One region of the Streptomyces sp. ME02-8801-2C genome, then DNA from elsewhere that is predicted to be linked to it. Evidence: riboswitches for the same ligand, from Rfam matches in the RefSeq annotation. Region 1 holds a riboswitch; the other holds the start of a gene.

The links. A riboswitch is a leader RNA that binds a small molecule or an ion and turns the genes downstream of it on or off. The one in region 1 is predicted to bind S-adenosylmethionine.
Region 2: it holds a riboswitch for S-adenosylmethionine, as region 1 does, so the genes downstream of both, PV396_RS00050 (aminotransferase class V-fold PLP-dependent enzyme) here and thrC (threonine synthase) in region 1, are expected to answer to the same signal.

What each region holds. Positions count from the first base shown of each region.
Region 1 is NZ_JARAXP010000008.1:152,083-167,682, reverse strand. Features, by position in the region: gene PV396_RS26600 (tyrosine/phenylalanine carboxypeptidase domain-containing protein) at 1-204, opposite strand, end outside; gene PV396_RS26595 (hypothetical protein) at 201-2,258, opposite strand; gene PV396_RS26590 (hypothetical protein) at 2,521-3,225, shown strand; gene PV396_RS26585 (hypothetical protein) at 3,288-3,734, shown strand; gene PV396_RS26580 (hypothetical protein) at 3,731-4,579, shown strand; gene PV396_RS26575 (OmpA family protein) at 4,871-6,058, shown strand; gene PV396_RS26570 (NADH:flavin oxidoreductase) at 6,185-7,357, opposite strand; gene PV396_RS26565 (hypothetical protein) at 7,410-7,964, opposite strand; gene groL (chaperonin GroEL) at 8,200-9,822, opposite strand; gene PV396_RS26555 (cold-shock protein) at 10,202-10,408, opposite strand; gene PV396_RS26550 (MoaD/ThiS family protein) at 10,867-11,142, opposite strand; gene thrC (threonine synthase) at 11,254-12,570, opposite strand; SAM riboswitch class I at 12,585-12,736, opposite strand; gene PV396_RS26540 (glucosyl-3-phosphoglycerate synthase) at 12,905-13,876, shown strand; gene PV396_RS26535 (alpha,alpha-trehalose-phosphate synthase (UDP-forming)) at 13,967-15,418, shown strand; gene otsB (trehalose-phosphatase) at 15,408-15,600, opposite strand, start outside.
Region 2 is NZ_JARAXP010000001.1:3,566-19,165, forward strand. Features, by position in the region: gene PV396_RS00025 (heme-copper oxidase subunit III) at 1-240, shown strand, start outside; gene PV396_RS00030 (c-type cytochrome) at 324-1,136, shown strand; gene PV396_RS00035 (ubiquinol-cytochrome c reductase iron-sulfur subunit) at 1,133-2,206, shown strand; gene PV396_RS00040 (cytochrome bc complex cytochrome b subunit) at 2,203-3,843, shown strand; gene trpD (anthranilate phosphoribosyltransferase) at 3,988-5,052, shown strand; SAM riboswitch class IV at 5,135-5,252, shown strand; gene PV396_RS00050 (aminotransferase class V-fold PLP-dependent enzyme) at 5,441-6,802, shown strand; gene PV396_RS00055 (Lrp/AsnC family transcriptional regulator) at 7,002-7,283, opposite strand; gene PV396_RS00060 (rhomboid family intramembrane serine protease) at 7,280-8,035, opposite strand; gene PV396_RS00065 (hypothetical protein) at 8,195-8,434, shown strand; gene PV396_RS00070 (NYN domain-containing protein) at 8,476-9,825, shown strand; gene PV396_RS00075 (NlpC/P60 family protein) at 10,059-11,093, shown strand; gene PV396_RS00080 (NlpC/P60 family protein) at 11,349-12,368, shown strand; gene PV396_RS00085 (hypothetical protein) at 12,455-13,675, shown strand; gene PV396_RS00090 (glycosyltransferase family 87 protein) at 13,663-14,904, opposite strand; gene PV396_RS00095 (glycosyltransferase family 4 protein) at 15,045-15,600, shown strand, end outside.

The DNA.
Region 1 (15,600 bases):
GCGCAAACCGTCGTCCGGGGCCTCCTGGTAGGTGAAGTGCGGGTCGCGAGGGCGGCCCCGCTCCCAGTCACGGACGAACCGCTCGCGATGCCCGGGCAGATCGTCCGGTGTCACCACACGTAGTGAGTTCATTTGCACGGCGGCGGCCTCGAAACGCCGTACGGCGTCGTCGGCACGAGCCATCCGGGTCAGCTCGGTGGTCATCCTTGCGCACCGGTGCCGGTGAGCTGGATCAGCTTGCGGTGCAACGCCTCGTAGGCCCTTTTCCGGTCGGCGCGGTTCCGGGGTTTGCCGGAATCCCCCGAGACGTAGGGTGCGGCCAGGCGCAGCAGGTCCGCGGCCAGGGTGATCCAGTCGGCGCGGTCCGCTTCTTCCTCGGCGGACGAGGCGAACTCGGCCGAGTAGAGGAAGCATTCGGCGAGGGCGGTCGCCATGATGAACCCGCTGGTGGTCGTGGCGCCGGTTTCCCCGAGGAGCCGGCGGGTCTCCTCCTTCTTCTCCAGCACTTCGCGGGCGTACGACCGGGCAGTGGCGAGGTGGGCGCGGCGCGTCGCTGGATCGTCGTGTTCCCGGGCGAAGGCGACATGGCCGCGAGTGGCGACCTGAAGGGGGCCGCGCAGTGTGACGAACAGGGCACCTTCGGCCACCGCTTCCCTGCGCATCGGGATCACCTGCTCGTCGAACAGCGCGAGTCCCCGCGCGCGCAGGTCGGGCGGGGACCCCTGCCCGACGAGGAAGGCGCTGTAGTTGTGCTGCCGGTACTGGTACTGGCGGCTCTCCTCGCCGAAGAAGGACGCCAGTACTTTCCGGTACCCGTCCCAGAGCGGCAGGAGACGCCGGGTGAGCTCCCGCGCGTCCGGCAGGCCCTCGACCGGTGCCCGATGCACCTCCCTTCGGATCTGGTTGACGGCGACCAGCAGGTCGGGAAGCCGCTCGGCAAGGTGACCGGCGTCGATCCGGCCCTCGGCGGTCGCCGCCAGGAGTTCGTGCGCCCGGGGGAGGGCCTCGTCCAGCCACTGGGCGCGCCGGGTGACGACGTGTGGGTCCCGGGGGTCCTCGTCCCCCGCCGCCGGGAAGTGGATGAGGTCGGCGAGTGTCTTCACACGCTCCAGCCGGTAGTCAGCCGAGTCCTCGCCGAACTGCTCACGGACACGCTCGGTGAGCGCTTCGATCATCCGGCCGCGAAGGTAGCGGCTGGATTCGTCCCGGTTCTGGAACAGGGCCAGTGCCGCCGTCAGCAGGCCTCGACGGACCGTCAGCGCGGCACGGCAGTCGATGTCCGATCCGAGGGGGATGCCCTCGGTGATGTCACCGAGCACGCTCAGCTTGTCCGCCATCAGGCTTTCCGTCGCGCCCTCGGGAAACTGCACGTGCACCGAGACGGCATGCGCGAAGCGCTGCATTCGTGCCGAGGTCATCAGGAGCACCTCCCCCGAACGGCCCTCGGCCGTGTCCACGACCCGCACGGTCGCGTCGACGGCACCTGCGGTCATGTCGAACAGGGTGGCCTGGGCCATGCCCACGACCGTGCGGCGCAGCCGCTCTTGTGCGTTGCCCCCCGGGATGGACTCGGAGGCGTCCACGTCGACTCGCTCACGGGGCTCCAGTCGGTCGCACAGGACCTCGGCCAGTCGTTCGACCAGTTCGAGGCTCATGGGCGCGTTCTCCCGGTCGTACCCCACCCGGTCCGGCCCGAACTCGTGCGAGGCCAGGCCCGTCACGTCCGCCGTCCGCACGGGCACGACCACGGCACCCAGGGCCCGCTGGACGCCCTGGGCCTGGAGGGCGGCGATGAGCAGGATCGGCTCCGACCGGAAGACCTCGATCAGGCAGTAGGCGTACGCGCCGATCAACAACTGCGGGTCGTCCACCGGTACTTCGCGCAGTGCCTTGCACAAGGCGTCGGTGACCGGCCGCAGCAGGACGTTCGCGCCGACCAGTACGAAGGCGGCCTTGGTGTCCGGGCCGAACCGCGCCGCGGTCGCGTTGGCGATAACGGCGTGTCCCTTCTTCACCACGTCGTCGTGGACGCCCCGGTCCTCGTACCCTCCCAGCTCGGATGCCTTCGCCAGCCGGGGGGCGCCGCGCATGATCTCCGCGAGTGTGAGCTGGGAGTAGTCGCAACACCAGGAGCGCATGCCGCCGGGGGCGCCGTCCCAGGGGACGCCGAAGAGCGGGCCGACCTTCCGGGCGAGCCGCGCCGGCATCTGCTGCAACCGGCTCTCCGGGATGGCCGGGATCTGGGCCTTGAGGATCACTTCGAAAACCCTTTCTTCTCCCCGTCGGCAGTTCTGGGACCTCCATGAGAGTACTACCTCTCAGTAGGATGTAGACCACTTGAGGGATTTTACCTGGCAAAGGTGTGTTCACTTTTGGAGGAGAAAAAGTCACTAAGATAGTTGACGCTAGTGGAGTTACAAGAGACTCTTTAGCCCGAAGCTCTTGGAGCCCCACCTCCGGGATGTCCTGCCGCCTGCGCCCACCACTCCCGTGGTGGCCGCCGAGCCACTGGAGGCCCGAATGCTCCGACGCCGCACCGGCCGCACCCAGCGCCCCTCCGAGCCGCCCGTGCCCTGGCGCTACTCCTTCCACCTGCGCATGGCCGACCGGCACCACGCCAACCGCGACGCCTCCGCCGGACTGCCCGCGGTCGACGAGAACGGCGCTGTCGACACGCCCACGCCGGAGTACCTCGGCCGGTATGCCGCCGCTCTCCAACAGCGCGAGTGGATCCGGTGCCAGGAGGACTGCGCCGAACTGCGTGCCGAGGCCGAGGTCGTCAGGTCCCGCCTGACGGAGGCGGAACGAGCCTCGGCCCAGGCTGAGACAGCCGCCCGTGAACTGGCCGAGCCCGCGACCGAGAAGGACCTGACCCGGCGCCGTGGCGGGGAGGACCGGACCGACGAGTCCGTCGTCCGCACCCGCCGCGCCCGAGAGCGGTCGCGTCGCCTCACGGCGGCCCGCGCCGCCGCGGCAGAGGCAGCCGCGCGGACGGCGGCGCTGAGCATCCAGGCACGCCAGGCCGAGGCCCGTATCGCCGTACGGGAGGAACTCGCCGGGGCCCGCGCGGTCCACATCCACCAGCAGACCCTGCGCCGGGTCGTCGCCTACTACCGGCAGCTGGTCCGGCGGCACCCGGACGGAGCCCGGATCAACGCGCAGCTCAAGGAAGGTGGCCCCGAACTGCCCGACTGGGCCGTCCGGACCCGCTCGGACCTGCGCTGACCCGTCGCCCCGCCTACGACGACCCCCTCCCACGACTCCCCGCCGCACCGAGAGGAAGCCCCGTGTCCCTCCCCTTCCTGCGCCGCAGGCCGAAAGCCCGGCCGGAGCACCCCGAGCCGATGGTCTCCACGGTGGTCGACGGCGACCCGAGCTGGACCATCCCCGCCCTCTACCGCATGGCGCCCTCCGCCGATCTGGGCACCGCGCGCGAAACGCTGCGTCAGCTCGTCGGCGAGCTGGCCCCGGACGGCATCGACGCCGGGACCGGCGCGGCGCTGGACCACCTCGTCGACGCCTGGGCAGCGCAGTGGATCGCCCGGCTGGACGCCGAACACACGATGCGCGAGGCCGTCTGCGACCACCTGGTCGGGGTGGCCGCGGAGGAGCTCTCGGCCACACAGACGGCTCTCCGCCACGCGGAGGACGACCTCCGCCGGTACGAGGACGACGTTGCCGCGCAACGCGACCGCCTCACCCCCGACGAAGACACCTGGAGGACCCACTCATGACCCGAACCCCTCCCCCGGGCCGCCGGCGTCCGTTCGCGGACGCCGACCGGCTGAGCGGCGACTCCGGCAACCACCGCACGTATGCCCTGTTGCTGGTCGCCGCAGTCGCCGACGCGGCCGCGTTCTACCAGGTCGTCGCCCTGCTGATGTCCCAGCAGCAGTCCTGGACGGTCTGGCTGCTGGTCGCCGGCTTCACCGTCCTGTCCCTGGGCCTGACCCACATCATCGGCATGACGGCCCGTCGGTTCGTCGAGAGGCATCTGCCCCCGGCGGGCCTGCTCGCAGCGATCACGACTCTCCTCTGGCTGTTCATGGGCGCGGGCTGCTTCTACGTCCGGGTCACCCACATGTCGACCGGAGAGGCCGGCGGCGACTCGTTCGACACTCCTGTCGCCGACTCGTCGGCACAGAGCGTCGCCGCCGGTCACGACGTGGGCGGGGCCCTGCTCTTCCTCGGGCTCTTCCTGGCGGGCGGTCTGATCGCGGGCGCCACCTCGTACCTTTCCCACAATCCGGTGGCCGAGTCGTACGCCCGAGCACTCCGCGGCCACGCGGAGGCCCGGGGCGAGGTGGAGCGGCTGGCCCCGCGTCAGGTGCGCGCCACCCACCGGTACGAGCAGGAGCTGGCGGAGCGGGAGCGCGACCGTCGGCGCTGGGAGTCGGCCACGGCAGAACGTCTGGCCTGGGCCGAGGAGTTGAAGCACTACGCACGTCACCTGATGGCTGCTCACCTCGGCGACCCGGCCGCCACGGACGGTCTCACCGACTCCGGCGCCCGGCTGGTGAAGCCGTCGCCGGCGGGGCCGGGCCTGCACTCGGCCCCGCCGCCGGAGAAGGCGGCGTGAGCCCGGCTGCGGGGCGGTACCCGATGGGACCGCCCCCGCCCCGGCCCGACTTCTGCCCGCACTGCGGCAGGGAGCTCCGCGTCTGCCCGACCTGCCCGACAGGCCCGGCCGACCGCGGCGGTTCCTGCCAGAACTGCCGTCTCGGGCTGCGCTGCCCGGCCTGCGGACGGCACTGGACCAGCCCTTGACCTCGTCCTTGACCTCGTCCTTGACCTCGTCCCTGATCTCACCCCTGAGCCCCTTCCGGGCTCCACCGACCCGACCTCACGACCTGGAGTGCCGAAAATGAGAATGCCCGCCTCTCTCCGTACCCTCGCCGGCCTCGCGCGGACAACCGCGATGCTGGGCCTCGTCGTCACGACCGCCGTCGGCTGTGACACTGCGGGGGCAAGGAGCGCCCCGCCGCCCGCCTCCGGATGTCCGGCCGCCGAGACCAAGGCTCTCGCGCTGGTGCTGGGCGCCCACGCCAACAGCCCCGCTCCGCAGCCGTCCCGGTACGTGAACACTCTGCTCGACGCCGCGGTGGACGCGAAGGCGCCCGTCGTGGTCGTACGGGTCGACGGCTCGCCCGAGACGGTCTTCTCGGAGGCGTTCCGCACCAACGGGCAGAACGACCCCGCTCGAGCCGCTGACCGCAAGGCCTACATCAAGCGGGTCAAGGCTGTGCTGCGCAGTACCAAAGCGGAACGCCCCGAGGCCGATCCACTGACCGCACTCGCCCTCGCCGCCCGGGCCGTCGGTCCTGGCGGCACCGTGGCCATCGTCGACTCGGGACTCCAGACCGTCGCGCCGCTCGACTTCCGGGAGAGCGGTGTGCTCGACGCGGAACCGGGCGACGTCGCCGCATTCCTGGCCCGGAACGCGTCGCTGCCGCAGCTCACCGGAATCAACGTGGTGCTGAACGGCATCGGGGACACGGCCGTTCCTCAGGAGTCGCTGCCCCTTCGTCGGCAGGGGAACCTGGTGGCCATCTGGCAGGCGATCGCCCAAAAGGCGAAGGCCGCCTGCGTCTCCGTGGACACGACTCCCCGCCAGGGACATTCCCTCCCGGACACTCCGGCGGTCTCCCGTGTTCCCGTCCCCGCGGTGGAGACGTATACCGCCGGCTGCGGCGACCATGTGCTGCGTAACGACGGCAGCGTCGGCTTCAAGCCCGACCTGGCGGTCCTGCGCGACCCCGAAGCGGCCAGGACGGCGCTGCGGGAGCTCGCAGGCTGGGCCACGACCCACGACGCGAAGGTCCGGCTCACCGGCACGACCGCGTCCGCCGGAACGGAAGCGGGCCGCACACGGCTTTCCCTCCAGCGCGCCGAGGCGGTTCGTACCCTGCTCGTCGACCTGGGCGTGCCGGCCGACCGCATCACCGTCCGCGGCGTCGGCATCAACTGGCCCGGCTACGTCATGGACCGTGCCGACGGCACCCTGCTCCCGGGACCCGCCGAGCACAACCGCTCCGTCATCCTCACGCTCACCTGCTGACACGAAGTGCACTGAGAGGCCCCGGGCATTATCGCCCGGGGCCTCGTGCTGTCACGGCAGTTCCGTGTCGAAGAACTTGATCACCGAGGTGATCAGAATGAGGGCGTACACCGCGTTGAGGTCAGGTCAGCTCAACGACCGCAGCGCCGCCGCGTCGTACGCCTTCAGCTCACCCGTCCTGCCCTCGAGCACCTTCGCCGCCCACTCCGGGTCCTGGAGCAGCGCGCGGCCGACCGCGACGAGGTCGAACTCCTCGTTCTCCAGGCGGTCCAGGAGGTCGTCGATGCTCTTGAGCGGGGAGCCCTCGCCCGCGAACCCCTTGATGAAGTCGCCGTCGAGGCCGACCGAGCCGACCGTGATCGTCGGCTTGCCGGTGAGCTTCTTCGTCCAGCCGGCCAGGTTGAGGTCCGAACCGTCGAACTCCGGGAGCCAGTAGCGGCGCGTGGAGGCGTGGAAGGCGTCGACGCCGGCCGCCGCGAGCGGGGTCAGGATCGACTCCAGCTCCTCGGGGGTCTCACCGAGGCGCGCGTCGAAGGCGCCCCCCTTCCACTGCGAGTACCGGAAGATGATCGGGAAGGACGCGGACACGGCCTCCCTTACGGCGGCCACGATCTCCGTCGCGAACTTCGCACGGGCGACCGGGTCACCCCCGTACGCGTCCGTGCGGCGGTTGGTGCCCGCCCACAGGAACTGGTCGATCAGGTAGCCGTGGGCGCCGTGCAGTTCGATGCCGTCGAAGCCGATGCGCTCGGCGGCCACCGCGGCCGCGACGAACGCGTCGATGACGTCGTCCAGGTCCTCCTGCGTCATCTCCTTGCCGCCACCGGCGGTGCCGTCAAGCCGCAGCCCGGAGGGCCCGACCGGCGGGGCGTCGGTGTACGGGGGCTGCCCGGCCTCCCTGGTCATGCCGATGTGCCACAGCTGCGGCACGATCTTCCCGCCGGCCGCGTGCACGGCCTCGGCGACCTTCGCCCACCCGGCGAGCTGCTCCTCGCCGTGGAAACGGGGGACGTTGTCGCTGGCACCGGCGGAGTCGTGTCCGACGTACGTGCCCTCGGTGACGATCAGACCGACGCCGGCGCCCGCGCGGCGCGAGTAGTACGAGGCCACGTTCTCGCCAGGGATGCCACCGGGCGAGAACTCGCGCGTCATCGGCGCCATCACGATCCGGTTCGGCACGGTCAGGCCGTTCACCGTCAGGGGGCGCGAGAGGACCTGGGCGGCGCGGGAGGTCTGGGCGGGGGCTGTCACGTGGGGGCTCCTCGGAAGGGGACGGAAGTGAGCGGAAGGAACATGCATGCATGTGCATCAACTCCGCCGGGTGTCGGCTCATTCCGCACCCGAGCCCGACTCACTGTGATCCGAGCCACTTCCACACGGTCACCTCGGCCTCCACCCCGCCACCACGCCCCACAGCCGTGACGACGACACTGGCGACGCGCCCTTCGTCGGTACGGAGACAGACGGTGTCGTCCGGCGACACCGGTACGAGCTTCGCGCGGCTGTCGATGTCGCCGAGCAACTTGGCGCACGTGTCCGGCGACGAGACGACCATGCCGGCCGGCGCCTTCACCAGGGTCCGCCCCACCAGCCTGGCGACGTCCTTGCCGTTCCTGTACGCCTGTACGGCTACATCCCACGATTCGCCGGCCCCGGGAGGCGTCCGATCGACGTCGACCGCCGACACCGATCCGATGTCCACGCGCCGCAGGAGCTCACCCAAGGCGTTCGGTTTCTGGACCTCGTACGTCGGGTCGGGCACCGACAGGGTCCAGGTGGTTGACGACCACCTGTCACCCCCGTCTCCCGTCCCACCCCCCGCCGCCAGCAGCGCGGGAATCGCCCCCACCACCAGCACGGACGCCACGAACAGCCCGGCCCCGACGTACACATACGCCGAATGCACCCCGCGCCCCTTCAGCGGCGTCCGCTCCGGCATCGACGAGTCGGGCGGCGGTTCAGGCGGCGGCCCCGGCTGACCCGAGTCCCCTGGTCCCCCAGTGGTCCGACCGCCGCGTCTCCCGCCTGATCCCCCGAACAGCACGCCCCAATGGTCCCGCAAACGCCCGAGGGCGGCACCCTTCTTGAAGAAGGGTGCCGCCCTCGAACTCGTACGCGATGAACTGCCGATCCTCGAGGGATCAGAAGTCCATGTCACCGCCCGGCATACCGCCGCCGGCCGGCGCGGACGCCTTCTCCGGCTTGTCGGCGATGACGGCCTCGGTGGTGAGGAACAGCGCGGCGATCGACGCGGCGTTCTGCAGCGCGGAGCGCGTCACCTTCGCCGGGTCGATGATGCCCTCGGCGATCATGTCGACGTACTCACCGGTCGCGGCGTTGAGGCCGTGGCCGACGGGAAGGTTGCGCACCTTCTCGACGATGACGCCACCCTCGAGACCGCCGTTGACGGCGATCTGCTTGAGCGGGGCCTCCAGCGCGAGCCGCACGGCGTTGGCGCCGGTCGCCTCGTCACCTTCGAGCTCCAGCTTCTCGAACACCGAGGAGGCCTGGAGCAGGGCCACGCCACCACCGGCGACGATGCCCTCCTCGACGGCCGCCTTCGCGTTGCGAACGGCGTCCTCGATGCGGTGCTTGCGCTCCTTGAGCTCGACCTCGGTCGCGGCGCCGGCCTTGATGACCGCGACACCGCCGGCGAGCTTCGCCAGGCGCTCCTGCAGCTTCTCGCGGTCGTAGTCGCTGTCCGAGTTCTCGATCTCGGCGCGGATCTGGCTGACCCGGCCCGCGACCTGGTCGGCGGAGCCGCCGCCGTCGACGATCGTGGTCTCGTCCTTGGTGATGACGACCTTGCGCGCGCGGCCCAGGAGGTCCAGGGAGGTGTTCTCGAGCTTGAGACCGACCTCCTCGGAGATGACCTCGCCACCCGTGAGGATCGCGATGTCGTTCAGCATCGCCTTGCGGCGGTCGCCGAAGCCCGGGGCCTTGACCGCGACGGACTTGAAGGTCCCGCGGATCTTGTTGACGACCAGGGTCGAGAGGGCCTCGCCCTCCACGTCCTCGGCGATGATCAGCAGCGGCTTGCCCGACTGCATGACCTTCTCGAGGAGCGGGAGCAGGTCCTTGACCGAGGAGATCTTGGAGTTGGCGATGAGGATGTAGGGGTCCTCGAGCGACGCCTCCATGCGCTCCACGTCGGTCGCGAAGTACGCCGAGATGTAGCCCTTGTCGAAGCGCATACCCTCGGTGAGCTCCAGCTCCAGACCGAAGGTCTGGGACTCCTCGACGGTGATGACGCCTTCCTTGCCGACCTTGTCCATCGCCTCGGCGATGAGCTCGCCGATCTGCGTGTCGGCGGCGGAGATGGAGGCGGTCGAAGCGATCTGCTCCTTGGTCTCGACCTCCTTCGCCTGGTCGAGCAGCGCACCGGAGACGGCCTCGACGGCCTTCTCGATACCGCGCTTCAGCGCCATCGGGTTGGCACCCGCGGCGACGTTGCGCAGTCCTTCGCGGACCAGCGCCTGGGCCAGGACGGTCGCGGTCGTCGTGCCGTCACCGGCTACGTCGTCCGTCTTCTTCGCGACTTCCTTGACCAGCTCGGCGCCGATCTTCTCGTACGGGTCCTCGAGCTCGATCTCCTTGGCGATGGACACACCATCGTTGGTGATCGTGGGGGCGCCCCACTTCTTCTCGAGGACGACGTTCCGGCCCTTGGGGCCGAGGGTGACCTTGACGGCGTCGGCGAGCTGGTTCATCCCGCGCTCGAGACCGCGCCGTGCCTCCTCGTCGAACGCGATGATCTTGGCCATGTGAAGTGGTCCTCCCGGACTGGGGTGGATTGCTCCGGACCGCGCTGGCGCCCGCGACGGACGGCCTGCCTGCCCTGTGGTTCCTTGCACCACCTGGCCTGCGGGCCTCACCCACCCGGTCCTTCGTTATCACTCTCACCTTCAGAGTGCTAACGCCAATGATTAGCACTCGCCCCTGCCGAGTGCAAGCGGCTCTCGAAGATCCCCAGGTGAACGGCGGATACCTACGCGCCGGTAGGCATGCCGTCGGGCACATGGACGGACACGTCGACGGGCACGCCGATGGGCCCGTACCCCGTGAGGTCCCACGAGGTACGAGCCCATCGAATCCTTCAACGAAGGAAGAAGAACGTCGCTTGCGGTGCGCCGGCGCGTTGCTTCAGCTGGTCGCCAGACGGACCATGTCCGCCTGCGGCCCCTTCTGGCCCTGCGAGATCTCGAAATCGACCCGCTGACCTTCCTCGAGGGTGCGGTAGCCGTCCATCTGAATCGCGCTGTAGTGGACGAAAACATCCGCACCACCGTCGACCGCGATGAAGCCGTACCCCTTCTCCGCGTTGAACCACTTGACGGTGCCCTGAGCCATGCCTAACTCCCCTATTACTGGCCCTTGCACGGATCCGCACTTCGCGGATCCGGGTCAGACCTCACCCCCCCAACCGGTGGAGGTGTGCGCCGGAACGCGTCGACCGCGGCCGAATGTATCTGTCCAACTGCCCTCTGCAACAGGTCAATCGGACGAGAAATCCGCGCACGCCAGGTCAGGAAATATGCGGAGAATTCACGCGGATTCAGGGCAAGCCGGGCCCCACAAAGAGAACAAAAAACGCAAAAGGCCTGCACACTTTGGCTACTTCTCGTTGGGTGCGCGGCAGGAATTAATACGCGTGCGGCGAGCGAGAAGGTGCGGCTTCCCCAACTGTACCGCGCTCAACCATACAGAATTGCCCCCTCCGCTTCTCTCACGGAGGGGGCAATTCGATGAACTCTCGGTAATCGATGTTACCGATGGTTACTACTGACGGGTATCAACAGCCCCGCGGCTCAGCCTCCGGCGACGGCCGGAATGATCGACACACCCGCGCCGTCCGGCGTCGCCGTCTCCAGCCCCTGCTCGAAGCGGACGTCGTCGTCATTGACGTACACGTTGACGAACCGCCGCAGCTTCCCCTGGTCGTCGAGCACCCGGGCGGCGATCCCCGTGTGGTTCTTCTCCAGATCGGCGATGACCTCCCCGAGGGTCCCCCCTTCGGCACTCACCTCGGCCTGCCCACCGGTGTAGGTACGAAGGATGGTGGGGATACGAACAGAAACGCTCACGATGAACCTCCGGTCAGATGACGCGCCCCATAGGGGCGCGGGGCTGTGCTGAATTTGCGGCTACCGCCGCGTGGGCGCGACCAGCCCCCACGGCCCGCAGACAACAAACGGCTAAACGAGCCCCGACTCACGGAACGACTCAAGGCTGGGCCGAATCGTCGCGGTCAGACCAACATCGGCAACCGCGTCCAGCGTCTTCAGACCGTCCCCGGTGTTCAGCACGACAGTCGTGAGCGTCGGATCCAACAACCCGCTCTCGATCAGCTTCTTCGTCACGCCCACCGTCACACCCCCGGCGGTCTCCGCGAAGATCCCCTCCGTGCGCGCGAGCAACCGGATCGCGTCGACCACCTGCTCGTCGTTCACGTCCTCCACCGCACCCCCGGTCCGCCGCGCGATGTCCAGCACGTACGGCCCGTCCGCCGGGTTGCCGATGGCCAGCGACTTGGCGATCGTGTTGGGCTTCTGCGGCCGTACGACGTCGTGCCCGGCCTTGTAGGCCACGGACACCGGCGAGCAGCCCTCCGCCTGGGCGCCGAAGATCTTGTACGGCTTGTCCTCGACCAGCCCGAGCTTGATCAGCTCCTGCAGGCCCTTGTCGATCTTCGTGAGCTGCGACCCGGAGGCGATGGGCACGACGAGCTGGTCCGGCAGCTGCCAGCCGAGCTGCTCGCAGATCTCGTACGCCAGGGTCTTGCTGCCCTCCGCGTAGTACGGGCGCAGGTTGACGTTGACGAAGCCCCAGCCCTCGCCGGCCGGGTCGCCGATCAGCTCGGAGCAGAAGCGGTTCACGTCGTCGTAGTTGCCCTCGATGCCGACGAGCTCGCCGCCGTACACCGCGGCCATGACGACCTTGCCCTGCTCCAGGTCGTGCGGGATGAACACGCAGGACCGGAACCCGGCGCGGGCGGCGGCGGCGCCGACGGCACCGGCCAGGTTGCCCGTGGAGGAGCAGGAGAGCGTGGTGAAGCCGAAGGCGCGGGCGGCCTCCAGGGCCTGGGCGACGACCCGGTCCTTGAAGGAGTGGGTCGGGTTGCCGGAGTCGTCCTTGACGAAGAGCTTGCCGGCGTCGACGCCCAGCTCGCGAGCGAGGTTGTCGGCCTTGACGAGCTTGGTCCAGCCAGGGTTGATGTTCGGCTTCTCGGCGACGTTCGCGGGGACGGGCAGCAGGGGCGCGTAACGCCAGATGTTCGCGGGTCCCGCTTCGATGCGCTTGCGGAGTTCCTCGGTGTCGGCGGCCGAGTTGACGGCGAAGTCGTAAGCGATCTCCAGCGGGCCGAAACACTCCTCGCAGGCGAACACAGGACCCAGGGGGACCCGGTGGCCGCATTCGCGACAGGAGAGCGCGGTCGCGGGACCGAGATCGACGGGGGGAACGGCGGAGGTGACGGAGCCGGTCGTGGTGCTCTCGGCAGTTTGCGCAGCCATGGAGGCGAAACCCTTCCTCATCTTTCTCACGACGCGTTTCGCCGTGAGACGGATTTGGCACCTTCCCGAGCCGGGAGCCTCGCTGACCGTTACCGGATCACGAGTGCCGACTGGAGGGTTGCCGGGGCTTCATCGGGCCGTATCCCTCTGCCCCTCTGGATGAGCGGTATGAAGTTGTCAGGTTGTGAGCTTGTGAACGCCGCTGCCCTCGGACATGCGATGGTCACCCGCGTTGTTCAAGACTGTAACCGAAGGCTTGGATGGTGGTGGGAGCCGTCCGAACCGCGAGATACAAGATCGCGCTTCCCCCCACGAACGTAAGGGAGAGCCGCACGTGCTGGAAGACGTCGAGCGCTGGCTGAGCACGCGCTCCTGGGCCGCCCGCGACCGCCCGCTCAAGAAGCTGATCGCCGCGAAGCGTTCCTCGAACGCCACGGTGAGTGTCGTCCTGCCCGCGCTCAACGAGGAGGAGACGGTCGGCGAGATCGTCGCCGTCATCCGCCGTGACCTGATGCTGCGGGTCCCGCTGGTCGACGAGATCGTGGTCGTCGACTCGGGATCCACCGACCGTACCTCCGAGGTGGCCGCCGCGGCGGGCGCCCGGGTGGTGCACCGCGACGACATCCTGCCGCGCATCCCGGCGGTGCCGGGCAAGGGCGAGGTCCTGTGGCGCTCACTGCTCGTGACCAGCGGGGACATCGTCTGCTTCGTCGACGCGGACCTGAAGGAGTTCTCGTCGGAGTTCGTCTCCGGGATCGTGGGCCCCCTGCTCACGGACCCGGGTGTCGACCTCGTCAAGGCGATGTACGACCGCCCGCTCGGCACCGAGCTGGATTCGCCCGCCTCCGGCAGGACCGCCGGCCAGGGCGGCCGAGTGACCGAACTCATGGCCCGCCCCCTGCTCAACATGCACTGGCCGCAGCTGGCCGGCTTCGTCCAGCCGCTCGGCGGCGAGTACGCGGCCCGCCGCTCGCTCCTCGAACAGCTGCCGTTCCCCGTCGGCTACGGCGTGGAACTGGGCATGCTGATCGACGCCCTGCACCTGGTCGGCCTGGACGCGCTCGCGCAGGTCGATGTGGGCGTGCGCAAACACCGCCACCAGGACGGACAGGCCCTGGGCCGGATGGCCGCCGCGATCTACCGCACCGCCCAGCTCCGGCTCGCCCGGGGCCAGCTGATCCGCCCCTCGCTCACCCAGTTCGAGCGCGGAGAGGACGGCTTCGAGCCGCGTACGTACTCGGTGGACACGGAGGAACGCCCGCCGATGGCGGAGATCGCGGAGTACGCGAGAAGGAAGGTCGCGTAGCCCGGCGTCACACCACCCGTGCGGCTTGTATACGGCCGGTACGTACGTGTGTACGTTTGAGCGTTTCCGGCCCGGGCTAGGTTCAGGCGTATGGCTTCGACGCAGGGTGAGCAGGAAGTGCAAGGCGTGCCGGGTGTGGCGGACGTACAGGAAGCGCGGGCGGGCGGATACCGCGTGCTGGTCGCGTCCAACCGCGGCCCGATCACCTACGAGATCCAGGAGGACGGCTCGCTGCACGCCAGGCGCGGCGGCGGCGGGCTGGTCTCCGGGCTGTCGGCGATCGGGCCGGACGCGAACGCCCTGTGGGTCTGCTCGGCCCTCGCCGACGGCGACCGCGAGGCGGTCCGGCGGGGAACGGGCGAGCCCGGGGTGCGGATGCTCGCGATCCCGGCCGACGTGCACGCCGACGCGTACAACGGCATCGCCAACTCGGTGCTGTGGTTCGTCAACCACATGCTGTACCAGACCCCGCTGGAGCCGGTCTTCGACGCGGAGTTCCGGCGCCAGTGGGCGTCGTACGAGGCCTACAACCGGGCGTTCGCCGAGGCGCTGGCGGCGGAGGCGGCCGAGGGTGCGTCGGTGGTGGTCCAGGACTACCACCTGTGCCTGGTCCCGGGCATGCTGCGCGAGCTGCGCCCCGACCTGCGCATCGGTCACTTCTCGCACACTCCGTGGGCACCGGCGGACTACTTCCGGATGCTGCCGTACGACATCTCCGAGCAGCTCCTGCGCGGGATGCTCGGCGCGGACCGCCTCGGCTTCCTCACCCGCCGCTGGGCGGACGCGTTCACCGCCTGCTGTACGGACCTGGTCGGCGGCCTCGGCGACACCCGGATCGGCGTACACGGCCTGGGAGCGGACGCGGACTTCCTGCGCCGGCGCGCGCACGAGCCGGACGTCGAGGAGCGGATGGCCGCCCTGCGGACGGAGATCGGCGGGACCGGCGACCGCAAGACAATCGTCCGCGTGGACCGCACCGAACTGTCGAAGAACATCGTGCGGGGACTGCTGGCGTACCGGCAGCTGCTGGAGGACCGCCCGCAGTGGCGCGAGCGGGTCGTGCATGTGGCGTTCGCGTACCCCTCCCGCCAGGACCTGGCGGTCTACCGCGACTACACGGCCGAGGTGCAACGCCTGGCGGACGACATCAACTCCACCTACGGAACCCCCGCTTGGACCCCAGTCGTCCTCCACGTCAAGGACGACTTCGCCCGCTCCCTGGCCGCCTACCGCCTCGCCGACGTTGCCCTCGTCAACCCCATCCGCGACGGCATGAACCTCGTCGCCAAGGAGATCCCGGTGGTCTCCGACGAGGGCTGCGCGCTGGTGCTGTCGCGGGAGGCGGGAGCGTACGAGGAGCTGGGCGAGGAGGCGCTGGTGGTGAACCCGTACGACGTCACGCAGACGGCGCGGGCCCTGGAGGACGCGCTGAACATGCCGGCCGGCGAACGTGCGGAACGCACGAAACGCCTGGCCGCGGCGGCGACGGCGCTGCCCCCGGCCCAGTGGTTCCTGGACCAGCTGAACGCGCTCAGCGACTGATGATGGTTCGTCCAAGGGCCTGGAGCAGGCGTACGACTCCGGCGGGGCCGTCGACGACGAGGTCGGCGCGTTCGGCCAGTTCCGTCACGGCCTCGGTGCTGTTGCCGCTGCACACCAGCAGACCCGGGATTCCCTGTTGCCGGAGCTTCTCCACCGCCGCGAACGCCGGGAGGTCGCCGAGG
Region 2 (15,600 bases), on a different contig from region 1:
AAGGACGGGCTCTCGCTCTCCTCCGACCCGTACGGCTCGGTGTTCTACCTGACCACCGGCTTCCACGGGATGCACGTGACGGGCGGTCTCATCGCCTTCCTGTTCGTCCTCGGCAGGACGTACGCGGCGAAGAGGTTCACCCATGAGCAGGCGACCGCCGCGATCGTCGTGTCCTACTACTGGCACTTCGTCGACGTCGTCTGGATCGGGCTCTTCGCCACGATCTACATGATCAAGTAGCCGGGCTCGCCCGATCCTCACATCGGGTCCGCCCGATACCTCCAGAAGACTCGACGCTGAAGATCCTGACACCGGGGTAATCCGTGAAAAAGCTCTCCGCACGACGACGCCATCCGATGGCGGCGGTCGTCGTCCTACTCATCGCGCTGGCGGCCGTCGCGGGGCTGTACAGCACGCTCAAGCCCGCAGGCAGGGCAGAGGCCGATGAGACCGCCCAGTCCCTCACCATCTCCGAGGGACAGCGGCTGTACTCCGTGGGCTGCGCCAGCTGCCACGGCACCGGCGGTCAGGGGTCCTCCGACGGTCCGAGCCTGGTGGGTGTGGGCGCCGCGGCGGTCGACTTCCAGGTGTCGACCGGCCGTATGCCGGCCGCGACCTCGCAGGCGGCGCAGATCCCCAAGAAGAAGAACATCTACTCGCAGGCCGAGATCGACCAGCTCGCGACGTACATCGCGTCGCTCGGCGCCGGTCCCTCCGTGCCGACCGAGGAGCAGTTCGGCCCCGAGGGCGCGGACATCGCCAAGGGCGGCGAACTCTTCCGTACCAACTGCGCGATGTGCCACAACTTCACCGGCAAGGGCGGTGCGCTCACGCACGGCAAGTTCGCCCCGGACCTTGAGGGTGTCGCCCCGAAGCACATCTACGAGGCCATGCTGACCGGCCCGCAGAACATGCCGTCCTTCCCCAACACGACGCTGTCGGAGAAGAACAAGAAGGACATCATCGCGTACCTCAACGCGGTCAACGGCGATGACACCGTCGAGCCCGGCGGCCTCGGCCTGGGCGGTCTCGGACCGGTCAGCGAAGGCCTGTTCGCCTGGATCTTCGGACTCGGAGCGCTCATCGCGGTCGCCGTCTGGGTCGCCGCTCGGACCGCAAAGGCCAAGAAGTCATGAGTAGCCAAGACACTCCAGAAGAGAAGCTGCCCGCTGTGCAGGCTGCATCACACAACGATCACGAGCACGGTGCCGTGGGCGTCGCGGACGAGAAGAACCCGTTCGCGGACCCGGGGCTGCCGCCTCACGAACACCGTGTCCAGGACATCGACGAGCGGGCCGCAAAGCGGTCCGAGCGTGCGGTCGCCTTCCTGTTCACGCTGTCCATGCTGGCCACCATCGCCTTCATCGCCTCGTACGTGGCGATCCCGCACGACAAGGCGATCTACGTCTTCCCGATCGGGCACATCAACGCGCTGAACTTCGCGCTGGGGCTGTCCCTCGGCCTGGCGCTCTTCCTGATCGGCGCGGGCGCGGTCCACTGGGCCCGCACCCTGATGTCCGACGAGGAACTCGTCGACGAGCGGCACGCGATCGAGGCGCCGCCCGAGGTCAAGGCGAAGGTCCTGGCCGACTTCAAGCAGGGCGCCAAGGAGTCCGCGATCGGCCGGCGCAAGCTGGTCCGCAACACGATGTTCGGCGCGCTGGCCCTGTTCCCGCTCTCCGGCGTCATGCTGCTGCGCGACCTCGGCCCGCTGCCCGGCACGAAGCTCCGCCACACCATGTGGTCCAAGGGCAAGCAGCTCGTCAACATGAACACGAACGAGCCGCTGCGTCCCTCGGACATCGCGGTCGGTTCCCTCACCTTCGCCAAGCCCGAGGGCCTGGAGGAGGACGACCACGAGTTCCAGACCGAGATCGCCAAGGCCGCCCTGATGATCGTCCGCATCCAGCCGGACAACATCAAGGACAAGCGCGAACTCGAGTGGTCCCACGAGGGCATCGTGGCGTACTCGAAGATCTGCACCCACGTCGGTTGCCCGATCTCCCTGTACGAGCAGCAGACGCACCACGTGCTCTGCCCCTGCCACCAGTCCACCTTCGACCTCTCCGACGGCGCCCGGGTGATCTTCGGCCCCGCCGGTCACGCCCTGCCGCAGCTGCGCATCGGCGTGAACGACGACGGCTACCTCGAGGCGCTCGGCGACTTCTCCGAGCCCGTCGGTCCTGCATTCTGGGAGCGCGGATGAGCACTACGGCAAACACCGACGCGCGTTCGTCGCGCGAGAAGGCACCCGCCGGTGAGCGGGTCGCCGACTGGGCCGACGGCCGACTGGGGATCTACTCCCTGGCCAAGACCAACATGCGCAAGATCTTCCCCGACCACTGGTCGTTCATGCTCGGCGAAGTCTGCATGTACAGCTTCATCATCATCATCCTCACGGGTGTGTATCTGACGCTGTTCTTCCACCCGTCGATGAACGAGGTGGAGTACCACGGCAGCTACATCCCGCTGCAGGGCCAGCTGATGTCCGAGGCGTTCAACTCGACCATGCACATCTCCTTCGATGTGCGCGGTGGTCTGCTGATCCGGCAGATCCACCACTGGGCGGCGCTGATCTTCCTCGCCGGCATGTTCGTGCACATGATGCGCGTTTTCTTCACGGGTGCGTTCCGCAAGCCCCGCGAGGTCAACTGGCTGTTCGGGTTCCTGCTGTTCGTCCTGGGCATGTTCACCGGCTTCACCGGTTACTCGCTCCCGGACGACCTGCTCTCCGGCACCGGTGTGCGCTTCATGGAGGGCGCGGTCCTGTCCGTGCCGGTCGTGGGCACGTACCTGTCGTTCTTCCTGTTCGGCGGCGAGTTCCCCGGCGGCGACTTCGTGGCCCGGTTCTACTCGATCCACGTACTGCTGCTGCCGGGCATCATGCTCGGCCTGATGGTGGCGCACCTGATCCTGGTCTTCTACCACAAGCACACGCAGTTCGCGGGCCCCGGAAAGACGAACAACAACGTCGTCGGCATGCCGCTGCTGCCGGTCTACATGGCCAAGGCCGGAGGCTTCTTCTTCCTGGTCTTCGGTGTCATCGCGGTCATCTCGGCGATCGCCTCGATCAACCCGATCTGGACGATGGGCCCCTACCGGCCGGACCAGGTGTCGACCGGCGCGCAGCCCGACTGGTACATGGGCTTCTCCGAAGGCCTGATCCGTGTCATGCCGGGCTGGGAGATCAACTTCTGGGGTCACACGCTCGTCCTGGGCGTGTTCATCCCGCTGGTCATCTTCCCGCTGGTCCTGGTCGCGATCGCGGTCTACCCGTTCATCGAGTCCTGGGTCACCGGCGACAAGCGCGAGCACCACATCCTGGACCGCCCGCGCAACGCCCCGACCCGTACGGCCTTCGGCGTCGCGTGGATCACCTGGTACATGGTGCTGCTGATCGGTGGTGGAAACGACCTCTGGGCCACGCACTTCCACCTGTCGATCAACGCGATCACCTGGTTCGTACGCGTGGCGTTCTTCGTCGCCCCGGTCCTCGCGTTCATCACCACCAAGCGGATCTGTCTCGGCCTCCAGCGCCGCGACAAGGACAAGGTGCTGCACGGCCGCGAGTCCGGCATCATCAAGCGCCTGCCGCACGGTGAGTTCATCGAGGTGCACGAGCCGCTCAGCCAGGAGGCCCTGCACACCCTCACCGCGCACGAGCAGTACGTGCCGGCCGCGATCGGCGCCACGGTCGACGAGAACGGTGTCGAGCGCAAGGTGAAGGGCACCGAGAAGCTGCGCGCCAAGCTCAGCGAGTCGTACTACGGCGAGGACAGCCAGATCGCCAAGCCCACCGCCGAGGAGTACAAGGAGATCACGAGCGGCCACGGCCACCACTGATCACCCCGCTTCGCCACACACGGCAGAAGGGCCCCGTCCGTACATCGGACGGGGCCCTTCGTCGTGCCGCCGGGCTGGATAGGGTGTGCCCATTCCCACTAGAAGTCCCGCGGATCCCGCAGGGACGGTACCCAGGAGCGGCAGATGAGCGCTGTGAACCCCGCCGGAGGCGACACCGCGGCGGTCCGTTCCTGGCCCCGCGTGCTGAACGGCCTTCTCGACGGTCATGACCTGAGCGCGGCCGACACCGCCTGGGCGATGAACCTCATCATGCGCGGTGAGGCGACCGACGCGCAGATCGCCGGATTCGTGGTGGCGCTGCGCGCCAAGGGCGAGACCGTCGAGGAGATCTCCGGGTTCGTCGAGGCCATGTACGAGCACGCCAACGTGATCGAGGTGCCGGGGCCGACCGTCGACATCGTCGGCACCGGCGGCGATGGCGCCAACACCGTCAACATCTCCACCATGTCGGCCATCGTCATCGCCGGTACGGGCGCCAAGGTCGTCAAGCACGGCAACCGGGCGGCCTCCTCGGCCTCCGGGGCGTCGGACGTCCTGGGCCAGCTCGGGGTCAATCTGGAACTGACGCCGAAGCGGGTGGCCGAGGTGGCGGAGGAGGCCGGGATCACCTTCTGCTTCGCGGCCAAGTTCCATCCCGCTATGCGTCATGTGGGCGCCGCGCGCGGCCAGTTGGGCATCCGGACGGTCTTCAACATCCTGGGCCCGCTGACCAACCCGGCCAAGGTCAGGGCCCAGGCGGTCGGCGTCGCGCACCCTCGGATGGCGCCCATCGTCGCCGGTGTCTTCGCCGAGCGCGGCAACTCGTCCCTGGTGTTCCGGGGCGACGACGGTCTCGACGAACTGACGATCACCGCCACCTCCCGGGTGTGGGTCGTCCGGGACGGCAAGGTGACCGAGGAGACCTTCGACCCGCGCGACGTCGGCATCGAACTGGTCCCGGTGGAGGCGCTGCGCGGCGGCGACTCCTCCTACAACGCGGCGGTCGCCCGGCGGCTGCTGGACGGCGAGACCGGGCCCGTACGGGATGCCGTGCTGCTCAACTCGGCGGCGGCGCTGGTGGCGTTGGACCCGGGGCCGGGTTCGCTCGCCGAGCAGATCGGCGCCGGGATGGCGCGGGCCGCGGAGTCCATCGACTCCGGGGCGGCGAAGCGGACGCTCGAGCGGTGGGCGGCGGCCAGCAACTCCTAGCAACTCCTTCCTCGGTGGTGGGCGTCCCGCGATCCGGACACGGGTTGCGGGACGTCGATCACCTCCGTTACGTTCTCTTCCAGGTCATGAGTGACAGTCATGAGGCCCCGGCCGACTGTCCGGCAACCCTCCGTCCGTGGCGGGGTGCCCCGGGATGAAGACCAGGCCGTAGGCAGCAAGGCTTACGGCAAGCGCGGGCCCCTCTCGACACCAGGGGTCCTGGTCGTTCGAGGGAGTCTTCCGTGAGCAAGCGAATGCGATAGGGCTGCCGAGCCCCGCCTCCGCGCACCCTTTTCCTTTCCTTTTCCTGTGCTGAGCCACGTCCGAGGCCATAGCCCGACGTGTCCGCCCGCACAGCGATTCCTCTTGTCTCTCACGGGAGTTCGCCATGTCTGTCTCCACCGTTGCCGCCGACCGGACCGTTTGTGCCCCGCTGCCCGTTCTGGGCCGTGATGTCACCGTCCCGCTCGTCACCGGCGGCGAGGTCACCTACGCGGCGCTCGACTACGCCGCCAGCGCGCCCGCTCTCCAGCGGGTCTGGGACGACGTGGCCGCGTACGCGCCCTACTACGGCAGCGTGCACCGGGGTGCCGGCTACCTCTCCCAGCTGTCGACGGACCTCTTCGAGACCGCCCGCAGGACCGTCACCGAGTTCCTGGACTGCCGCGCCGACGACCAGCTGATCTTCACCCGGTCCACCACCGACTCCCTCAACCTGCTCGCCTCCGCCCTCCCCGACGGCTGCCAGGTCTTCGTCTTCGAGACCGAGCACCATGCCTCGCTGCTGCCCTGGCAGCACGCCCAGGTCACCTACCTCGACGCCCCGCGCACCCCCGAGCAGGCCGTCGCCACCCTCCGGGAGGCTCTCGCCGCCCGTGACCCCAAGGGCCCGGCCCTCGTCTGTGTCACCGGCGCCTCCAACGTCACCGGTGAGCTGTGGCCCGTACGGGAGCTGGCCGCCGCCGCCCACGAGCACGGTGCCCGGATCGTCCTGGACGCCGCCCAGCTCGCCCCGCACCACCCGGTCTCCGTCCAGGACCTGGACGTCGACTGGGTCGCCTTCTCCGGCCACAAGCTGTACGCGCCCTTCGGTTCCGGGGTCCTGGCCGGCCGCGCCGACTGGCTGCGCGCCGCCGACCCGTACCTCGCCGGTGGCGGGGCCAGCCGCAAGGTCACGCGGCGCGAGGACGGGGGAGTGGACGTGGAGTGGCACGACAGCGCCGCGCGGCACGAGGCGGGGTCGCCGAACGTCATCGGTGCCTACTCGATCGCCGCTGCCTGCAAGGCCCTCACGGAGGCCGGGTTCGAGTCGCTGGTGGCCCGGGAGCAGTACCTGATCGACACCGTGCGGGCGGGGCTGGCGGAGGTGCCCGAGGTGCGGGTGCTCTCGCTGTTCGGTGACGACGCGCCGCGGGTCGGGGTCATCTCGTTCGTCGTCGAGGGGTGGAACAGCTCGCACTTCGCCGCGGCGCTGTCCGCGGAGTACGGGATCGGGGTGCGGGACGGGTTGTTCTGCGCGCATCCGCTGGTGCGGACGCTGCTGGGCAGTGAGCCGCAGACTCAGGGGGAGTGCGGGGCGCCCGAGGCGGCGCCGGGGGAGAAGTCGCTGAACGCGATCCGGGTGAGCTTTGGGGCCGGCACCCCCGACGAGCACGTTGAGCGGTTCGTGGGGGCGGTGAAGGAGCTTGTGCGGGACGGGGCTCGGTGGCAGTACCGGACTGAGGACGGGCGTTGCGTGCCGGCCGTTTGATCGCCCCCGCCGCCCCTACCGCCCCATCCCTGGGGGCTGCGCCCCCAGACCCCCCGTTTCGCTCCGAAAGCGCTCGTCCTCAAACGCCGGACGGGCTGGGGGTGCCGGCCGGTGCTGGTGAACCGGGGTGGCGCCAGCGGACCCAGGGGCGCGGGGAACTGCGCACAAGCCACATGCGACCCGCATCCGCCAATGGACCCTAGGAATCGAGCCCGATCGCGAACGCCGCCTCCAGGTCGTGCTGGCTGTACGTCCGGAACGCCACGTGTGTGTCCGTCGCCTCCACGCCGGGGATCTTGCTGATGCTGCCGGGGATGATCTCCGCCAGGTCCTCGTGGGCCCTGACGCGGACCATCGCGATCAGGTCGTACGTACCGGTGACCGAGAAGACCTCGCTCACGCTGTCCAGTGCGGCGATCGACTCCGCGATCTCGGGGATCCGGTCCACGCTGGTCTTGATGAGCACGATCGCGGTGATCACGGCTGGTTCTCTCCCTCGGTGGCCGGCGCTGGGGCGGACCTCACTCTAGTGGTACGCCGATACCGCACCCACGCGTGGACGAAGCCGAGGCCGAAGCCGACGACGTGTGCCAGATACGCGACTCCCGGACCGCTGGACGCCCGGCCCGCCGCCACCCACTGGAGGGTCACCCAGAACGGGAGGGTGAGCCAGGCCGGGAAGCGCAGCGGGAGGAAGAAGAGGAACGGGAAGAGGCTGGTGACCCGGGCGCCCGGGAAGAGGTACAGGAACGCGCCCAGGACCGCCGAGATCGCGCCGGACGCCCCCACCAGCGTCTGCTGCGAGCCGGCGTTGGCGGCGGCGTACCCCAGCAGGGCGAGACAGCCGCAGCCCAGATAGAAGAGGGCGAACTCCAGATGGCCCAGGCGTTCCTCCGTCATCGCGCCGAAGACGTAGAGGAAGAGCATGTTGCCCAGCAGGTGGACCCAGCTGCCGTGCACGAAGAGCGCCGTGGCCGGGGTGAGTGTGGCCCGCGGGGAGCCCGTGAAGAGGTCGGCGGGGACCACGCCCCAGCGCCGGAAGTAGGCCCGCTGGGCGGCGAGCAAGGCATCGCCGGTGCCGTACCCGGGGTTCAGTCCCGAGGCGGGGCCGATGACGAAGAGCAGACAGCAGACGGCGATCAGCCCGTACGTCACCGGCGCCGACTGGGCGCGGACCGTTCTGCCGACCGATCCGCCGACCGTCGTACGCCACTTTTCGAACTCGCCGATCATGGACACAGAGCATGACGTAACGGGACCGAACAGTGCAGACCGCCTCGCCGCTGTGGACGGACGGGCGGTGGGTACCCGGCAGGCCTTAGGGTTACGAGCCACACGCTCCAGGGAAACTGGCGCAGCACGGATACTAGAAGGAAAGCGAACATATCCACGATGACGGTTCCTCTGCCTACCGACACGACCCGGTGGCGCTGTGCTCTGTGCGGCAACCTCACGCGTTTCGACGTGACGCGCTCCTCGAAGGTCGTGGAGTACGTGCACCTCGACCTCGCCGGAGATCCGACGGTGGAGGAGCGCGAGGTGGTCAGTGAGACCATCGAGTCGGTGCGCTGCCGTTGGTGCAACGCCGTGGATCAGGTGGAACTCGTGGACAGGCCGGGCGCCGGCTCCTGACGGGAGCGCGGGGCCCGCACCGGAATCGGTTGGGGTGACGGATGGTGGAGACCACAGGCGGGGAGCCGGGCGACGGCGCCGCCGAGGTGCTCGACCGCCCGCTGCCCGACGGCGTGCGCAGGCGCGTCGTACAGATCGTCTCCGACGGGTTCGGTGGGCTCACCGTCGGCGAACTGCCCGCGCAGTTGCGGCAGTACGCGCGGTTCGCGCCCAACCGGCGTGCCAAGTTCGCCGGGAACGCGATGGCCGCCGCGCTGGAGACCGACACGCTGTTCCGGCAGCGCATCGGGGAGAAGCTGCGTGAGGCCCAGCCGGAGCTGGCGGGTGCTCTCGACGCCGGTTCGCCGCCTCCGGCCGCGGATCCGCTGGACGTGGCCGCCGCGGCCTATGTGCTGCGGCCCACCGGCTGGGTCAAGCTCGTCACCGCGGCCGGCGAGGAGGCGCAGCGCGCCGACGCCGAGCGGGCCGACGAGGAGAGCCGGGCCGAACTGGAGCGGCTGCGCGAGGAGCTGGCCTCCGCCCGTGACCACACCCGTGCGGAGACCGAACGGCTCCGTACGGAGCTGGAGTCGGCCAAGAAGGAGACGGAGTCGCTGCACCGCAAGCTGCGTGCGGCCCTCAGCGACGTCAAGCGGGGCGAGGCGGCCCTGCGCAAGCTGCACGCCGAGATGGAGGCCCTGCGCGGCGAGGGGCACACCCAGGTCTCCGCGGCCGAGAGCGAGACCCGGCGGCTCAAGGGGCGGCTGAGCGAGGTCGAGGCGGCTTTGGAGGCCAGCAGACGCGCCGCCCGGGAGGGGCGCAGCGTCGAGGACATGCGCGTACGGCTGCTGCTGGACACCGTGCTCGACGCGGCCCAGGGGCTGCGGCGGGAGCTGGCGCTGCCGCCGGTGTCGGTGCGGCCGGCCGAGACGGTGGAAGCGGTCGAACCGGGACGAATGACCCCGAAGGACATCGCCGCGCGGGCGCTTTCGGAGAACGACCCGGCCATCCTCGACCAGTTGCTCGCGCTGCCGCAGGCGCACCTGGTCGTCGACGGCTACAACGTGACCAAGACCGGGTATCCCCAAATGCCTCTGGAGAAGCAGCGGTTGCGGCTGCTTGGTCAGCTCTCGCAGCTCGCCGCCCAGACCGGCGCCGAGGTGACCTGTGTCTTCGACGGCGCCGAACTGGCCGCTCCGGTGCTGCTGGCGCCGCCGCGCGGGGTGCGCGTCCTGTTTTCCAAGGCCGGGGTCACCGCCGACGAGCTGATCCGTCAGCTGGTGCGCGCCGAGCCGCCCGGCCGGCCGGTCATCGTCGTGTCGACGGACCGCGAGGTGGCCGACGGGATCGCCAAGGCGGGCGCCAGGCCGGTGGCTTCCGTGGTGCTTCTGAAGCGGTTCTCGCGCGGCTGACAAGGCCTGGGCGTAATGGTCGAATTGGCCGGACTGTGCGAAGTGTTACGCAACGTAGCGTCAATCGAGCATCGCTGTATGTGTGTTGTGTGTAAAAAATGCGGTGAGTGACAAACATTTTTCATGCCAGGATTTGAAGTGATCACAGGAAGGTCACTAGGGTCATGCCTCGAACCTCCGCTCGGGTGATCACTCAAAGGGAGTGACGGCGGGAGAAGAAGGAGTTCGCCTCCGTGGCGTCCCATCGTCGACCGAAGCAGCCGAGCCGCACCCGCGTGACCGTGCTCACCACCGCCGCAGCCGCAGCCGTGGCCCTCAGTGCCAACGCCGCCAACGCCGCGCCGAGTGAGAAGCCGAGCATGGACGAGGTCAAGGCGAAGGTCGACAAGCTCTACGAGCAGACCGAGCAGGCCAGCGAGAAGCTCAACGGGGCCGAGGAGAAGCAGGACCGGCTGGAGAAGGAGATCTCCACCCTCCAGGACAACGTGGCCCGCGGTCAGGCGGACCTCAACGACCTGCGCGACAGCCTCGGACTCGCCGCCGCCGCCCAGTACCGCACCGGCAGCATCGACCCCTCCGTGCAGCTGTTCCTCTCCGCCGACCCCGACGACTACCTCGACAAGGCGTCCACGATGGACCAGCTGAGCAGTCAGCAGGTCGAGACGCTCAAGAAGGTCACGGAGAAGCAGCGCGCGCTCGCCCAGCAGCGCTCGGAGGCCACCGAGAAGCTCAAGGACCTCGCGGACACCCGCAGCGAGCTGGCCAAGAAGAAGAAGGAAGTCCAGAGCAAGCTCACCGAGGCGCGTCAGCTCCTCAACTCCATGACGGCCGCGCAGCGGGCGGCCATCGCCGCCGCCGACGCCCGCGCCAGCCGGGCCAGTGAGCGCTCCGCCCTCGACGGTGGCGGTTCGCATGTCACGGGCCGCGCCGGTTCCGCGTACGCGGTCGCGCAGAGCAAGATCGGCTCGCCGTACGTCTACAGCGCCTCGGGCCCCAACACCTTCGACTGCTCGGGCTTCACCTCCTGGTCGTTCGCCCAGGTCGGCATCCACATCCCCCGTACCTCGCAGGACCAGGCCAACGCCGGTACGCGCATCTACTCGCAGAGCGATCTCCAGGTCGGTGACCTGGTCATCTTCTACAGCGACCACCACCACGTCGGCTTCTACGCCGGCAACGGCCAGGTCCTGCACGCTCCGCGCAGCGGCACGGTCGTCCGGTACGAGTCGATCGACAACATGCCGTTCCAGTTCGGCGTACGGATCTGATCTGCTCTTCGCCGGATCGGATAGTCGTACTCCTTCCGGGTCCTTTCAAGATCAGGACACGTTGACGCCCGAACGGGCGAATCTCAACAACTTCCGCTGACCCCACGCCCCGCCCATGACCTGCGTCATAGGCGGGGCGTCACTGTGCGTGGCCATCGAGGTCTTTGGCCGGTGCGCGGTCGCGCGGCTACTGTCGGCCCGCCCCCAACACCGGGGGATCGTCAGCGTCCGCCAGCGGAAGGAGTGCGGCTTCTCGTGGGATTCCATCGCCGCCTTGCACCGTCCGGGTTCGACCGGGGCGCCACCGCCGCGCTCTGCTTACTGTCGGCCGCCGTGGCCGCTCTCGGCGCCGCCGTTCCGTCTGCCGTCGCCGCGCCGACCGACAGCACCCAGGCAGAGGTCGACCGGCTCTACGCGGAGGCCGAGAAGGCCACCGAGTCCTACAACCGGGCCGACGAGCGCGTGGACGCGCTGCGCGAGCAGGTGACCCGGACCCAGGACCGGATCGCCCGGCAGCAGCAGCGCATCAACACCATGCGGGAGGCGCTCGGTTCGCTCGCGGGCGCCCAGTACCGGTCCGGGGGCATGGACCCCTCGCTCGCGCTGCTGTTCTCCGACACCCCGGACGACTACCTGGAGAAGGCTGCCGCGCTCGACCGGATCAGCGTCCACCAGGCAGGTGAGCTGCGGGAACTCCAGGCCGCCTTACGGGAACTCGACCAGGAGCGCGCGGAGGCCACCGGCCGGCTCGCCGAACTCGACCGCAGCCGCAAGGCGGTCGCCGAGCACAAGCGGACCGTCGAACGGAAACTGGCGAGGGCGCGGGAGCTGCTCGACTCGCTGCCCTCCGCCGACCGTGCCGCCTACGACCGGGCCTCCCGTTCCGACCGCGCCGACCTGCCGGACCCCGGCAACGCCGCCGCGCCGAGCGGCCGCGCGGCAGCCGCCGTGGCCGCCGCCCGTGCGGCCCTGGGCAGCCCGTACGTCTGGGGCTCCAACGGGCCCTCCGGCTTCGACTGTTCGGGCCTGATGCAGTGGTCGTACGCGAAGGCCGGGGTCTCCCTGCCGCGCACCTCGCAGGCCCAGCGGTACGCCGGACAGCAGGTCCCGCTCTCCCAGGCGCAACCCGGTGACCTGGTCACCTACCGGTCCGACGCCAGCCACGTCGGGATGTACGTGGGCAACGGCCAGGTGATCCACGCCCCCTATCCGGGCGCGCCGGTGCGGTACGACCCGGTGGGCATGATGCCGGTCTCGTCGGTCACCAGGGTCTGAACGGACCTGAACGGGCCTGTACGTCCCCTTTTTCGCGTTTTCTCGTTTTCTCGGTTTCCTGACAATCGGCCCGTACGATCGTCGGCGTGGCTGGTCGAGGGCGTATGCGGGGTGCGTGGGGTGGGTGGCGGGTCCGGGTCGTGGCCCTCTGGTTGCTGGTCGGCTCGCTCGGCGGCCTCGTCGCGTGCGACGGCCGGCCGGGGACCGACACCGCGTCCGCCGACGTACAACAGCTGCTCGACCAGCGGGCGGCGGCGGTCCTCGCCGGCGACGCACCGGCGTACGCGCGGACCGGTGAGCCGGCGGAGTTCACCCGGCTGCGCGCGCTCCCCCTGGCGGCCTGGTCGTACCGACTGACCGCCCTGCACCCCACCGGGGACGGCGAGGCCACCGCCGACGTGGAGCTGAGCTACCGCGTCGAGGGCATCGACAAGGCACCCCTGAACACCGGTCGGACGCTGAGCCTCACCGAGCGGGCAGACGGCCACTGGTACGTCGACGCCGACCGGCCCGCCCGCGAGGCCGGCCAGCAACTGTGGGACCAGGGGACGGTGACGGCCGTACGCGGCACCCACAGCCTCGTACTGGGGGTCGGCCAGTCGGCACGGACCCTGAGCCGCTACGCGGGCCTCGCCGACCGTGCCGTGCCGTTGGTGACCCAGGCGTGGGGAGGGGCGTGGACGAAGCGGATCGTGGTCCTCGTACCGAAGTCGCTGGACGGGATGGCGGCGCTACTCGGGTCACCGGCCTCCTCGTACCGGGGGATAGCGGCCGTCACGACCGGGGAGACGGGCGGGTCGGTGCGGGCGCCCGCGGACCGGATCATCGTCAACCCCGACGCGTACAGCGTGCTCGGCGACTTCGGCAAGCAGGTCGTGCTCACCCACGAGACCACGCATGTGGCGACCCGTACCGCCACCTCGGCGGCCACGCCCCTGTGGCTCTCCGAGGGATACGCGGACTGGGTCGGCTACCGGTCAACGGGCCGTACGGCGGTCCAGGTGGCGCCCGAACTGGCCCGCGTCGTGGACTCGGGCGAGGTGCCGGACGCGCTTCCCGTGGACGCGGACTTCGGCTTCGACGGGGACGGGGCGAAGCTGGCCCGGGCGTACGAGAGCGGCTGGCTGGCGTGCCGGATGATCGCCGACCGGTGGGGCGAGACGCGGCTCGGCGAGTTCTACCGGGCCGTGGGGGCCCACGGGACACGTGCGGGGGCCGTCGAGGGGGCGCTGGCAGACGTGCTGGGGACCACGCCGAAGGAGTTCACCGCGCTGTGGCGGGACTATGTCCGCGCTCAGCTCGGCTGAGTCTCCCGGGCGCGGGTGGCCTGGTCGGGCAGCGGCGGGAGCTGCGCCCGGGTCGGGGCCGTCGTACGCCACAGCTCACGGGCTGCGGTGAGGGAGGCGGCGAGCAGGAGGCCGTTGCGGGTGAACAGGAGGGTCATGCCGTAGGCATCGCTGGCGACCACGTGTCCGAAGCCGAGTGGGAACTCCAGGACCGTCACCAGACAGGCGACGACGACCAGAGCCGCGGGCAGGGTCATACCACTGGCGCGGAAGCAGAGGCAGACGGCGGCGAGGCCGACCAGCCACACCATGTACTGCGGGCTGATCACCCGGCTGGTCACCGTGAACAGCAGCACCGCCACGAAGGCCGCGTCCGCGAGGGTGTGCGGCAGGAAGCGGGTGGCGCGCAGCCGCCACAGCAGCAGCCAGCCGAAGGCGACGACGCTCAGCAGCAGCGCCACCGTGCTCACCGTCTTCACATACGGGCCCAGGAATTCGATGGAGCCGTAGTTCAGCGCCACCCGGCCCTCCCAGCCGAACTGCCGCCCGACATGGAAGACGAGGGCGCCCACCGACTCCACCTCGGTGCCCCGGTCGCCCTGGAAGGTCAGGAAGGCGAAGGCGCCGGGCATGGCCACCGCGAACAGCGCGGCCAGCGCGGCCACGGTGACGGCCGCCGAGGCCCACGCCCGCCGCCGTACGGCCCCGACGAGCAGCAGCGCCGGCCAGACCTTCAGCAGCGCCCCGAAGCCCGCCAGGGCGCCCATGAGACGCGGATGCCGGGCCCCGGCGAGCAGCGCGGCCACCGACACGGCGGTCACCATCACGTCGTACCGGGCGTACACGGTCGGGCCCAGCAGCGGGACGCCCACCACCCACACCCAGGTGCCGCGCGGTGTCCCGCCGGGGCGCGCGCCCGCGTACCGGAGGAGGGCCAGGACGACCAGGTCGGCGAGGAAGGCCAGGACGAAGAAGGCCGTCGCGTAGTCCAGGAACGGCAGGGTGGCGGGGGAGAGGATCGCGAGGGCGGCGGCGGGCGGGTACTGCCAGGTGACGTCGGCGAGTGGGAAGGTGCCGTGGCTCAGTACCCCGTACCAGCCGTGGTAGATCACCGAGACGTCGCTCGTGACGTCCGGGCCGGGGAAGACGAACACCTTGGTCACGAACAGCAGCAGGAGCAGCCGGGTCAGTCCCCAGGTACCCAGCAGCGCCACGGGGAGCCGCCGCCGTCCTCTGCTCGCGATGTCCACCTGAACTCCTGTTCGTGCTGTCGTGCTGTCGTGCGTGCGGCCATGATCTCCCGAGCGGCTGTGCGAATGCCGCAAACCGGGCCGGACACCTGTGAGGGTTCTGGAAGGGTGCGGGGGGCGGTTCGGTAGGGTCGTCCGCGATGCGAAAGACCCTGATCGTGACGAACGACTTTCCGCCCCGGCCGGGCGGCATCCAGGCCTTCCTGCACAACATGGCCCTGCGGCTCGATCCCGACCGGCTGGTCGTCTATGCCTCCACCTGGAAGCGGGGCCCCGAGGGGGTCCGGGCCACGGCCGCCTTCGACGCCGAGCAGCCCTTCACCGTCGTACGGGACCGGACGACGATGCTGCTGCCGACGCCCGCGGTCACCGCACGGGCCGTCGGGCTGCTGCGTGAACACGGGTGCGCGTCGGTGTGGTTCGGGGCCGCGGCGCCGCTCGGGCTGATGGCTCCGGCCCTGCGGAAGGCGGGCGCCGAGCGGCTTGTGGCGACGACCCACGGTCATGAGGCGGGGTGGGCGCAGCTGCCGGCGGCGCGTCAACTGCTGCGCAGGATCGGCGAGTCGACGGACACCATCACCTACCTCGGCGAGTACACGCGGTCGCGGATCGCCGGCGCGCTGACCCCGCGGGCGGCCCGGCGGATGGTCCAGCTGCCGCCCGGGGTCGACGAGAAGACCTTCCACCCGGGGTCGG